4 regions of the Staphylococcus sp. 231237_7MaSpsaltlick genome follow, and region 4 is predicted to be linked to each of the others. Evidence: riboswitches for the same ligand, from Rfam matches in the RefSeq annotation. Region 4 holds a riboswitch; each other region holds the start of a gene.
What was found. Region 4 has a riboswitch for S-adenosylmethionine ahead of ACF91D_RS02710 (MetQ/NlpA family ABC transporter substrate-binding protein). Riboswitches for the same ligand answer to the same signal wherever they lie in the genome.
Positions count from the first base shown of each region.

Region 1: linked by a shared signal. The riboswitch ahead of ACF91D_RS12745 (methionine ABC transporter ATP-binding protein) and the one ahead of ACF91D_RS02710 (MetQ/NlpA family ABC transporter substrate-binding protein) in region 4 are both predicted to bind S-adenosylmethionine.
Region 2: linked by a shared signal. The riboswitch ahead of metK (methionine adenosyltransferase) and the one ahead of ACF91D_RS02710 (MetQ/NlpA family ABC transporter substrate-binding protein) in region 4 are both predicted to bind S-adenosylmethionine.
Region 3: linked by a shared signal. The riboswitch ahead of ACF91D_RS16460 (Na+/H+ antiporter NhaC family protein) and the one ahead of ACF91D_RS02710 (MetQ/NlpA family ABC transporter substrate-binding protein) in region 4 are both predicted to bind S-adenosylmethionine.

Region 1 covers NZ_JBICNX010000005.1:403,608-406,803, reverse strand. Annotated here, with positions in the region: gene ACF91D_RS12750 (methionine ABC transporter permease) at 1-224, opposite strand, end outside; gene ACF91D_RS12745 (methionine ABC transporter ATP-binding protein) at 217-1,242, opposite strand; SAM riboswitch class I at 1,328-1,433, opposite strand; gene ACF91D_RS12740 (thioredoxin family protein) at 1,488-1,787, opposite strand; gene ACF91D_RS12735 (toprim domain-containing protein) at 1,784-2,176, opposite strand; gene gcvH (glycine cleavage system protein GcvH) at 2,411-2,791, opposite strand; gene ACF91D_RS12725 (arsenate reductase family protein) at 2,967-3,196, opposite strand, start outside.
Region 2 covers NZ_JBICNX010000007.1:245,103-248,298, forward strand. Annotated here, with positions in the region: gene ACF91D_RS15615 (nuclease-related domain-containing protein) at 1-42, opposite strand, end outside; gene metK (methionine adenosyltransferase) at 136-1,332, opposite strand; SAM riboswitch class I at 1,442-1,554, opposite strand; gene pckA (phosphoenolpyruvate carboxykinase (ATP)) at 1,721-3,196, shown strand, end outside.
Region 3 covers NZ_JBICNX010000008.1:85,355-88,550, forward strand. Annotated here, with positions in the region: partial or broken gene ACF91D_RS16460 (Na+/H+ antiporter NhaC family protein) at 1-1,132, opposite strand, end outside; SAM riboswitch class I at 1,236-1,334, opposite strand; gene ACF91D_RS16465 (flavin reductase family protein) at 1,476-2,087, opposite strand; gene ACF91D_RS16470 (SDR family oxidoreductase) at 2,153-3,034, opposite strand; gene ACF91D_RS16475 (amidohydrolase) at 3,118-3,196, opposite strand, start outside.
Region 4 covers NZ_JBICNX010000001.1:547,961-551,156, reverse strand. Annotated here, with positions in the region: gene panE (2-dehydropantoate 2-reductase) at 1-759, opposite strand, end outside; gene ACF91D_RS02715 (CPBP family intramembrane glutamic endopeptidase) at 961-1,716, shown strand; SAM riboswitch class I at 1,862-1,967, shown strand; gene ACF91D_RS02710 (MetQ/NlpA family ABC transporter substrate-binding protein) at 2,055-2,873, shown strand; gene ACF91D_RS02705 (lactate/malate family dehydrogenase) at 2,917-3,196, shown strand, end outside.

The DNA.
Region 1 (3,196 bases), on a different contig from region 4:
TTAACTATAAATGAAACAACGCTATAGAAAACTCTTGCTATAGGTGATTTACTTTTAGCTGATAAAAATAGTAATACACCTAATATTAAACCTAATACAAACGCAAAAATTGTCGAAATTACTGTCATATAAATTGTTTCGTATGTCGCTAACCAAACTTCGTCCCAGCTGACGTTTGGCATTGTAAACATCTCGCGGAGGATGTCACTCAATGAATTACCCATGTCTTAACACCTCCACTGATACATGTTGCGCTTCTAAATCATTTTTGAACTTTTCGAATTTTTCTGAATTTACCTCGCCCAATTGAATTACTAAGAATCCAAGTGAACCGTCTTTTGTATGTTTAATATTAGCTTCTAATATATTCACATCAATATTATGTGTTTTCGTTATGTATGACACTAGTGGTTGCGTGGCATTATTCCCTGTGAAATTCAAACGTACAACATAATCATCTTCATTAAGCGATACTAAGTCACTAATAGATTCATCGAAATCATCATTTAAATCATCTTTGACAAAGCGTTTTGTAACGGCATGTTGTGGATTTTCAAAGACAGTGGATACTTGACCCTGTTCAATCACACGACCGTTTTCCATAACAGCTACTTCATCGCATATACGTCTAATGACATGCATTTCGTGCGTGATAATCACTATTGTCAAATTTCTTTCTTCTTTAATTTTCAATAATAACTCTAAAATTTCATCTGTTGTTTGTGGATCCAAAGCACTTGTCGCTTCATCACAAAGTAATACAGTTGGTTCGTTTGCTAACGCACGTGCAATACCTACACGTTGCTTTTGACCACCTGACAGCTCTGAAGGATATGCACTTTCTCTACCTTTTAGTCCAACAAGTTCTACTAATTCTTTTGCTCGTTGTTTTGCTTCACGGCGAGGTACCCCGGCTATTTCCAATGGAAATGTAATATTATTTAATACAGTACGCGACCATAGTAAATTAAAATGTTGAAATATCATGCTCACTTTTTGACGCTTTTTTCTTAATTGTGATTTTGATAGCTTACCAATTGTATCTCCATCGATAATGACGTCTCCTGAAGTCGGTTGTTCGAGGTTATTTAAAAGTCTAATTAAAGTACTTTTCCCCGCACCTGAAAAACCAACTACTCCAAAAATCGAGCCTGATTGAATACTTAAATCAACATGATCTACAGCCAGTACGTCCTGTTTTTTCGTTTTGTACTTTTTGACTATTTGATTTAACTCAATCATAGTGTTTCCTCCTTGTGTTGCTATTCCTTCAATTAAAAAATGCTTCCTCTATGTTCACCGAAGTATAGAGAAAGCAAAATTGCTTCTCTCATCTTCTAAAGTTTTAAAACTTTATGTGAATTGGCACCATTTCTTTTAAAGACGGTTGCCGGGCTTCATAGGGCACATCCCTCCACCTCTCGTGATAAGAGTTTCATTATTTAATTATTTTTAATCCTACCATTGCACTAATGTTTCGTCAATAACTATTTTAAATTTTCTAACAAATAAGGCACCGATTGAAACGCATAGATTCTTTTTTGCTCTTCACCTTTTGACATTACTAATAAAACTGGTACAGATTGAATTTCATACGATTGGCTAAAATCGGGATGAAAGTTTAAGTCCATTTTTATTGTAGGTAATTTCAAAATATCATTCGCAATATCTAGCATACGTTCAGAAATCTTACATGTCCCACATGTTGGCGTATAACCAAATATAAGATACTTATCTTCGTTTATATATTTATTGACGTCAACGCGTTGTTCACTTGTTACATTCATGTTAATAAACTTACCCTTTCAGCTATATAATCCAATCTTGCTTTCGCTACTTTGTCCTCATCCTTTACTATAAAACCATGTTTTTCCAATACTCTAGATAAATATGGTCTAGGACAACGAGCAACTTCACAAAATTTTTTATCTACTCTTATATGTCTACTCTCACTTAAATAGCGTTTGAACCATTTTCGTATTCTTTCACCTTCATCATCAGAATCTACAAGAATATATACTTGCTTGTCATATAAAGTATCGATCATTTCATCTAATTTATCTACACCCATCGTACCATTCGTGCAGATAATTTCTATCGGTTGATCAATTACCTGTTTGACTCGTTTCTTGTCTGACTTTCCTTCGACAACAATTACTTGGTTCAGTATCGTCATGACATCCACCCTCTAAATGTTGATAGTAAATCTTTCTACTTAGTTCTTCACAATCCGTGGTGACAATAAACATAATTTACATAGTTAAAACATTTCTTATTATTACAACCATAATTTATCATTTTTTAAAATTAAGATGAACTTGTTAGGCTTATATAATTCCTAAGTTTTCAATAATCTACAGTGCTATAAGAAAAACTCCAAGATAATTATATCATGGAGTTCAATGTTATATTATTCGCCAATCATTTCTGAATATTGCTCAGCAGTTAATAATTCATCTAATTGACTTTCATCACTTAGTTCAACTTTAACCATCCAAGCTTTTTCGTATGGTGATTCATTTACGAATTCTGGGCTATCTTCTAACTCGTCGTTAGATTCAACTACTTTACCTGATACAGGCGCGTATAGTTCTGAAACTGTTTTTACGGATTCAACACTACCAAAAGTGTCGCCTTCATTAATTTCGTCATCAACTTCTGGTAATTCAACGAATACGATGTCGCCAAGTTCACCTTGAGCGTATTCAGTGATACCAATAGTTACTGTATTACCTTCAACTTTTACCCATTCATGTTCTTTAGAATATTTTAATTCACTCGGTACTGCCACGAGAATCCCCTCCTAAATGATTTTACATATTAATGATGCCATATGCATACCATACAATCAACTATTTCTTGACATATTAATATTTTTATAATGTTTTCACAGCAATAGTTGAAGCGTTTACATATATTATTTATATTTACAACTTACAGAGATTACTTTTTTTATAAAAAAGGAATTAAGATAACCATGTTGCTTTATATTGGTCTTCTTTAAAACCTACTGTAACTTTGTCTCCAGAAATAGCTAATGGTCTTTTGACCAACATACCATTTGTTGATAATAAATCTAACTTTTCATCATCAGTAAGATCACTCATTTTGTCTTTAAGACCTAATTCACGATATTTAGCACCGTGCGTATTAAAAAGTTTATTTATATCGATATCTGTAGCCTCTAAAATTTCTT
Region 2 (3,196 bases), on a different contig from region 4:
TGCCACAATTAAACCAATCTCTAATGGTCCAAATGAATTCATAACAAAAAACGCTCCTTTATGTGTTCAGTAACTTAATTATAATAGATAAACGCATAGCATTCGATAGTAAAGTTAAAAAACTTTTTGTTCTTGTTAAGCTTTAACTGTATCTTTTAATAAATTAATTTTATCTAACTTTTCCCATGGTAATAATACATCTGTACGACCAAAATGACCATATGCAGCAGTTTGTTTATAAATTGGATGTTTCAAGTCTAACATTTTAATAATCCCAGCGGGTCTTAAATCAAAATGTTCTCTCACTGCTTCAACCAATTCACTTTCATTAACTTTTCCTGTGCCAAACGTATCTATAGAAATAGAAACTGGTTCAGCTACACCGATAGCATATGCAAGTTGTACCTCACATTTATCTGCTAATTCAGCAGCAACGATATTTTTAGCTACATAACGTGCAGCATATGCAGCTGAACGGTCTACTTTAGTTGGGTCCTTACCGCTAAAGCATCCCCCGCCATGACGTGCATAACCGCCATATGTGTCAACAATTATTTTACGCCCAGTAAGTCCTGCATCACCTTGTGGACCACCTATTACGAAACGCCCAGTAGGATTGATATAAAATTTTGTATCCTCATCTAAAAGTGCTTCTGGTACTGTTGGATAAATAACATGATGCTTGATATCATCTTGGATTTGTTCTAATTCAATATCTTCAGCATGTTGCGTTGATACAACAATCGTATCAATGCGATGTGGTTGATCTTGTTCATCATACTCTACAGTTACTTGTACTTTACCATCAGGGCGTAAATAGTCTAATATCTCATCTTTACGTACATCTGATAAGCGTTTAGCAAGTTGATGTGATAAGAAAATCGGTAAAGGCATGTATGTATCCGTCTCATTTGTTGCATAACCGAACATCAAACCTTGGTCGCCCGCTCCTGTAGCTTCTATTTCTTCTTCAGTAGCATCTTCACGATATTCTAAAGCTGTATCGACACCTTGAGCGATATCTGGTGACTGTTCATCAATTGCCGTTAACACTGCCATGGTTTGGCTATCGTAACCGTATTTAGCACGCGTATATCCAATCTCTTTAATTGTTTCTCGTACCACTTTTGGAATATCAACATATGTTGTTGTTGATATTTCACCTGAAATTAACGCCATACCAGTTGTTACTGTAGTCTCACAAGCAACACGTGCATGAGGGTCGTCTTTTAATATTTCATCCAATATAGCGTCAGATACTTGATCCGCTATTTTATCAGGATGTCCTTCTGTTACCGATTCTGAAGTGAATAATCTTCTATTGTAAGTCATAATTTGCTCCTTTAGTTTTAAATTACGAAAATTCTCTCTCTGTTGAGCTCATTAAAAAAGCCTTCTACACTATCAATAAATAGAGAGAAGGCCCTTATACGTCCATTCGCTCTTATCGTTCAGACGCTATTTGTCTGCAAACGGTTTGGCACCTTTCTTCGTATTAAGAAGAGGTTGCTGGGCTTCATTGGGTCCATGTCCCTCCGCCACTCAGGATAAGAGAATCCGTTAAGTTCTATAGTACAGAATCAACGATATAATGTCAATTTTACATTTATTAATATTTATTTAAAATTCCTTTTAAATTGGTATGGACTAATGATATATATGTGTTATACTCTGTAATTGTAAAGGCTTACAATAACTAAATAGCGTTGGAGGGATTAGTATGGCTGTAGATACATACACTTATACAAGCAAAATTGAAAGTATTTTAGACAAAAAATCTTCATTATTTCAATTATCTACAACACAGTTGTATAATAAAATTTTAAATAATGATGAAGGCGAACTTACCGAATTAGGTGCAATTAACGCTAGAACAGGTAAATATACAGGTCGTTCACCAAAAGATAAGTTTATTGTAAATGAGCCATCTTATAGAGATGATATTGACTGGGGTAATGTTAATCAACCGATTGAGGAAGAAACATTTTTAAACTTATACGATAAGGTACTAAATTATTTAGACAAAAAAGATGAACTATACGTATTCAATGGTTATGCAGGCAGTGATAACGACTCACAATTGAAATTAACTGTTGTAAATGAATTAGCGTGGCATAACTTATTTGCTCAAAATATGTTTATCCGTCCAAATTCAAAAGAAGAAGCACAAGAAATCAAACCAAACTTCACAATTATTTCAGCACCGCATTTTAAAGCCGATCCAGAAATTGACGGCACAAACTCAGAAACATTTATCATCACATCTTTCAAACATAAAGTCATCCTCATTGGTGGTACTGAGTACGCTGGTGAAATGAAAAAAGGTATTTTCTCCGTAATGAACTATTTACTACCTAAAGATAACATTATGAGCATGCACTGTTCAGCTAACGTTGGAGACAAAGGTGACGTTGCTTTATTCTTCGGTCTTTCTGGAACTGGTAAAACTACACTATCAGCTGATCCAACGCGTAAGCTTATTGGAGACGACGAACATGGTTGGAACGAAAATGGCATCTTTAACATTGAAGGTGGTTGTTACGCAAAAGCAATTAACCTTTCTTATAAAAAAGAACCTCAAATTTATGACGCTATTAAATACGGTACCATTTTAGAAAATGTTGTAGTTGACGAAGATGGTGACGTTGACTTCGATGATAATCAATACACAGAAAATACTAGAGCAGCATATCCAATCAACCATATTGAAAATATTGTAACACCATCTAAAGCGGCTCACCCTAATACAATTATTTTCTTAACTGCAGACGCTTTTGGTGTTCTACCACCAATTTCAAAATTATCCAAAGATCAAGCAATGTACCATTTCTTGAGTGGATTTACTGCTAAATTAGCTGGTACAGAACGTGGCGTAACTGAGCCAGAACCTTCATTCTCTACATGCTTTGGTTCACCATTCTTACCTCTAAACGCTAAAGTTTATGCTGATTTATTAGGCAACTTAATTGATCAACATGATGTTGATGTTTATCTTGTAAACACTGGCTGGACTGGTGGTAAATATGGCGTAGGGCGTCGTATTAGTCTAAGTTACACGAGACAAATGGTAAATCAAGCAATTACTGGAGAATTAAGAGAGGCTGAATATATTAAAGACGATATGTTCGGTTTAGATATCCCAGTAGAAGTTGAGGATGTTCCTCAAACTCTATTGAACCCTATTAATGCTTGGAGT
Region 3 (3,196 bases), on a different contig from region 4:
AACAACTAGCAAACATATCTAAAATACTTGCCGACTTTCGAGGATCGACATCGTATTCATCAGCGATGTCTTTAGCTAAAGGACCGGCCATAAGTATAGAAATCGTATTATTCGCTGTAGCAATATCTGCAGCACTTACCAATCCGGCAATACCCAGTTCTGCTCCACGTTTCGATTTAACTCTATTACGCACAAAATTTAATAACCACGTAATGCCTCCATTATGTTGAATCAACGCAACTAAACCACCAATTAACAATGCAATAATTGCAATATCTTCCATGCCGACAATACCTTTTGATATTGAACTTAATAGCCCTTTCCAGCCAAATGAATGATCAACCAATCCTATAATCGCAGATAGTAAAGTACCACCAATTAAGACAATGATTACATTAATTCCTACTAATGCCAGTATAAGTACCAATAAATATGGTATAACTTTAATTATATTATAATCATAATTTTTAGTCGCATCGATATGTGCACCATTTGTTAAAAACCATAGTGCAATAATAGTCAGTATTGCCCCAGGAAGTACTATTTTTATATTTACTTTAAATTTGTCACTCATTTTTGTCTTTTGTGTGCGTACTGCGGCAATTGTCGTATCAGAAATCATCGATAGATTATCACCAAACATCGCACCACCTACAACTGTAGCCATTGTAATCGCCGTTGATACATCTGTTGCTTGACTCAATCCGAAGCCTACAGGTGCGATTGCAGCAACTGTTCCTACAGATGTACCCATAGAAACAGACACAAACATACAAATAATAAATAAGCCTACTATGATTAAATTTTCTGGAATAATTGATAAACCTAGATTAACAGTGGATTTTACACCACCCATATCTTCCGTTGTTTGTGAAAAGGCACCAGCCAATAGGAAAATCAACATCATTAACACAATGTTAGAGTGTCCTGCACCTTTCGTGAATATTTCAACTTTCTGTTGAAACGATTCTTTTCTATTTTATAACAAGCCAATGATAGAGGCCACAATAATTGCAACGTTTAATGGCATTGTCGTGAAATCACCCGTCGCTATACCAACACCTAGAAACATCGCCACAAAGACGATTAAAGGAATCAATGCCCAAGCATTGCCTTTATACTGCTCTTTCATATTCAACCTACTTCCTTTGATATCAATTATGATTTAACGGTTTAATATCTTATAAAAATTAAAAACTCTTTTCATCCATTTGAAGAAAAGAGTTAATTTAAGCTCCTTATCTTCTAGCAATAGTTGCTACTGGATTTGGCACACGCTTTTACATGTTGCCGAAGTATCATAGGGCCAGTCCCTCCACTTCTCTTGATAAGTATGTTTTATTTTTTTACTACAAGAACTCTTGAATGTTAACGTCAAATACTGCTAAATATTAATATTTAATCTGAACTTTGTCAAACTTATTCCTTTAATAAACAACTACAGAGTAGACATTGATGATGTAACATGTGCATTACTATTCTGTTGGACGTTCAATGATAAAAGATTGTCCAAGATTCGCATAATTATTTCCAGCTAACCGACTCACAGCTCCTAATGCTTTAGAATCAATCTTATGCGGTTCTATATAAACTGTATCATCAATATGAAACATCACAACTTCTCCAATAATTAAATCAGATCCCTCTTGTTTATCACCTAAGGGAATAATTCTATCCAATTTACACTCTAAGCGTATCTTAGCTTGTTCAATCCCAGGTACAGATACGATATCAGAATCAACGCATGTTAAGTCTGTTCGTTCTAATTCATTCAATGACCTTGCAATTGGAGCTGCTGTACGATTAATTTGTTCTACAGTAGCTTCATCTGTTATATGCACAACAAATGCTTCAGTTGCTTCGATATTTAAGGAAGTATCCTTCCTTTTGCCTGCCGTTCGAGTTGTTGATAGCATAATCATCGGTGGCGCACTATTGACCACATTAAAGAAACTAAAAGGGGCTGCATTGAGCATGCCCTTGTCATCTTGTGATGTTACAAATGCAATGGGTCTTGGGATAACACTACCACTCAATAACTTATAGTTTTGTTGCTTTGTTAACTTTGCTGCTTCGAATTTTTTCATTTGTTCTACTCCTCATAAATAAAAAGTTAGAAAATCAACTTCCAGATTTTCTAACTTTTTGTTGTTTAATCTATTTGGGTTCCGCCTGTAACACCATACACTTGACCAGTTGTATAGCTAGATTCTTCAGCTGCGAGATGGACATATACACCTGCTAACTCAACAGGTTGACCTGCACGTCCAAGTACTGACTTTTGACCAAAGGTCGGTATCTTCGATTGAGGTTGTCCTCCTGAGATTTGTAACGGTGACCAGAATGGACCAGGTGCAACACAATTAACACGTATACCTTGTTCACCTAATTCTTCAGATAAACTTTTGGTCAATGAAATGATTGCCGCTTTGGTTGCAGCATAATCATGCAATATTGGACTTGGATTATAACCTTGAACAGAAGATGTCAATGTAATCGTTGCTCCGGGTTTTAAATAATCTATCGCCTTTTGTACTGTCCAAAATATAGGATAAACATTCGTTTCAAAGGTTTCTGTAAAGGAAGCTGTATCAAAGCCTTTGATACTTTCTCGATATTGCTGATGACCAGCGACTAACGTCACATTGTCCAATCCACCTAATTCTTGATGTGCCTGTGCAACCAAGTCATAGTTAAATTGTTCATTTCGAATATCACCCGGTATAAGCACTGCTTTACTGCCAGCAGCTTCAATTACCTGTTTCACTTCTTCAGCATCGACTTGTTCATCAGGGAGGTAATTAATTGCAACATCGGCACCTTCTTTTGCATACGCAATTGCAGCAGCACGACCTATTGCAGAATCACCACCAGTTACTAACATTTTATAACCTTCTAATCTATGATGGCCTGTATATGATGATTCTCCACAATCTGGTTGAGGATCTAATTGTTGTTGTAGTCCAGGAACAGGTTGTTCTTGCTTTGGAAAATCTTTGTTTGAAAATTTCTTTCTAGGATCTTGAGCAGACATAAGTAAACACTCCTTAATACATTTTACTTATATATTCAATACCCAATATGTTTCTGATTAATACAAAATAGCACTAATTATAATTAAACTTCATTTAATAGCTTTTGTACAAAAGTAACAAAATAATCTGGTACCTTTTCTAAAATACGCTCATCCGGATCA
Region 4 (3,196 bases):
GAAATGATAAGATAGTTGATTTAGTGCTTTCATATATTTAGAAACAATTTGATCTGAGATAGGTGCATTATGCTTACGCATAATACTAGCAGCCTCGTTATATAAGGACTTAATAAACTCTATACCACCTTCGCTATCACGAATAGGTCCAATAGGCGCATGCATGAGTGTTGTCACACCTGATAATACGGTAATCATTAAATATTTATTCCACATACCTTGTTCAACACTTGAGTTTAGGATGAATTCAGCTTTTGTTCCTGAAAGCGCCTGTTCAACATATTTAGCGCGATTACTTTCAGTACCATCTAATTCTCCGAAAAAGAGTTTATCAAATTGACTAGTTTGAACGATTTCCCCAGTGCTATCAAGCGTTGTTTCTATAATGCAGTAACCGCCCATGATTTTATTTTTCCCAAAAGCATTTTGTAATTTTGGAACATGTGCAACGCCGTTAAGTAATGGGATAATTAAGGTGTGATGATCTATAAACGGTTTTAAATCTTCAATAGCATGATCTAAATGATAAGATTTTGAAGACAAGAGTACGATATCAAAAGGTTCGACACGGTCGTCTTTTGTGATGAGCTGTGGATTAAAATGATAATCACCTTTTTCACTATGAATTGCTAAACCATTTCGTTCTAAATAGGATTTGCGTTTAGGTCTTACTAAAAATGTAACATGCTTGCCAGCTTCAGCTAAACGGCCACCAAAATAGCCACCAATACCGCCGGCGCCTAGTACCAATATACGCATCGATAACAACTCCTTCAAATATGTATAGTATATTTAATCTCTATATACCACTTTTCAATTCCTTCTACGCATTGAAAATTAAATTATTTAACTTTAACGACCAGCTATACTATATATTTAAATTACTGTAAAATGTTTGATGGAAATAGAAATTGTGCAATATAAAAGTATATTGTGTATAAACTTTTAGGAGGGATTACGATGCCGTTTAAAAATGAAAGGAAATATCGATGGAAGGATATTAGAGGTAAAGATTTTTTTCTACCAATCATTTATTTAGCTAGTAATTTTATATTATCAATTATAATTTTGAGTATATTATTGGCAGTTAATATAGGCTCTGGTAATAGTCACTTCAATGGTGATATTAATACGTCAAGTCCAACTGCTTTATTAATGGAAATTGGTGTATTTATTTTTATCATGCTTATATGGATGTTATTACATAAAAATAGTTACAAAATTGAGTGGAAAAGTGGATTCCTTAATATTAAGAAATACTGGAAACTCATTGTTATTACATTTATAGTCATATTTATATTTAAATTAATTTTTCCTATGTTAGTCGATGCGTTTGCACCTGAACAATGGAAGTTTGAAGAAACACAAAACGATTTAATAGTTCAACAAATGTTTAGTACCCCATTATCAACAGTGCTTGCGTTCTTTTCTATTGTAATCATTGCACCGGTTACTGAAGAGTTTCTCTTCCGCCACTTGGTAATTGGTGAATTAGGAAAAAAACTGAATTTCATAGTAATGTCAGTGATATCTGTAATTATTTTTGCATCTTTACATGTAACAGAAGCGCAATCACCATTAGAAATCGTTATGTATCTTGTTATCGCCATAGGTATCGTATATGTCTATTTAAAAACACGACGTAGTTTAGCTACTGCTATTGCACTTCATGCATTAAATAACCTTGTTGCATATGTAGCAATGATCCTTATGTAAACATAAATCGTTTAAGAGACTTTTGTTTCACATGGAACAGGGTTGGAAGAGTTAATAAACGTATTATTTAGAATTTTCTAAAATTTTATTGACTAAACATGAGTGTAATGCTAGGATAAAAACACTACAACTACATATTAATTTACTCTTATCAAGAGAGGTGGAGGGACGTGCCCTATGAAACCCAGCAACCGTCGTTATACGAAATGGTGCTAATTCACAAAAAGTTATTAAACTTTTAGAGATAAGAGAAGGTGAATACTTTCTCTTGTTAAATTAAGAGAAAGTATTTTTTTATTTAGTTTGAACTTTAAAATTCATAAGGAGCGAAATAAATTATGAGGAAATTAATTATTTTAAGTTTGTCATTAATATTAACTGTAGTTCTTACAGCATGTGGCAACACAAATGGGAAAGATGAGGATAAAAAAATCACAATTGCGGCTTCACCAGCACCACACGGTGAAGTACTGAAACATGCGAAAGAAGAAATGAAAAAACAAGGGTATGATTTAGAAGTTAAAACTGTAAATGATTATAAAGTACCTAATAAACTATTAGATAAAGGCGATGTAGATGCCAATTTCTTCCAACATACACCATATTTAAAAGCAGAAAAGAAAGACCATAATTACGATATAGAAGAAGTTGGAAAAGTATTTACTACGCCTATGGGTGTTTATAGTAAAAAATATAAAGATATTAAAGATATCCCTAAGGGTTCAACGATATACGTTTCTAACAATCCAGCTGAAGAAGGCAGATTCTTATCATTCTTTGTAGATCAAGGATTAATAAAGATCAAAAAGGGAGTTAGTATCGAAGACGCCAAATTTGAAGATATTGTAGAAAATAAAAAAGACTTGAAGTTTAATAATAAACAAGGAGCCGAATTCTTACCTAAGACATATGAAAGTAAAGAAGGTGCTGCAGTTATTATGAATTCAAACTATGCGTTAGATAATGGATTAACGCCGCATAAAGATGCTATTATTAGTGAAACAGAGTCATCACCATTTGCGAATATTGTTGCTGTGCAAAAAGGACATAAAGATGATGAAAAGTATCAAGCACTTATAAAAGTCTTACAATCTAAAAACATGAAAGAATTCATTAAAAAAGAATATGGTAAAGACGTTATTCCATATGAAAAATAAATTATTATGAACATATATCAGTAATGAAAAAGGGGTGTAATGTATGTCTAAATTAGGTATTATTGGCTTAGGAAGAGTTGGTAGCCAAGTTTTAACGGATGTGCAATATTTGAATTTATTTTCGGAAATTATATTGATAGATGACAAAGAAGAAATTGCAAGTGGTGAAGCTCTAGATCATAACCATTCACAAGGATTATTTAATACTGCGCACATCAAGGTCAAAGCTGGAGATTACCAAGATTTAGCAGACGCTGATTTCATTGTGATTGCTGCGAGTGTGCCAACAGATACAAATGACGGTGATCGTACACTATTAGCAC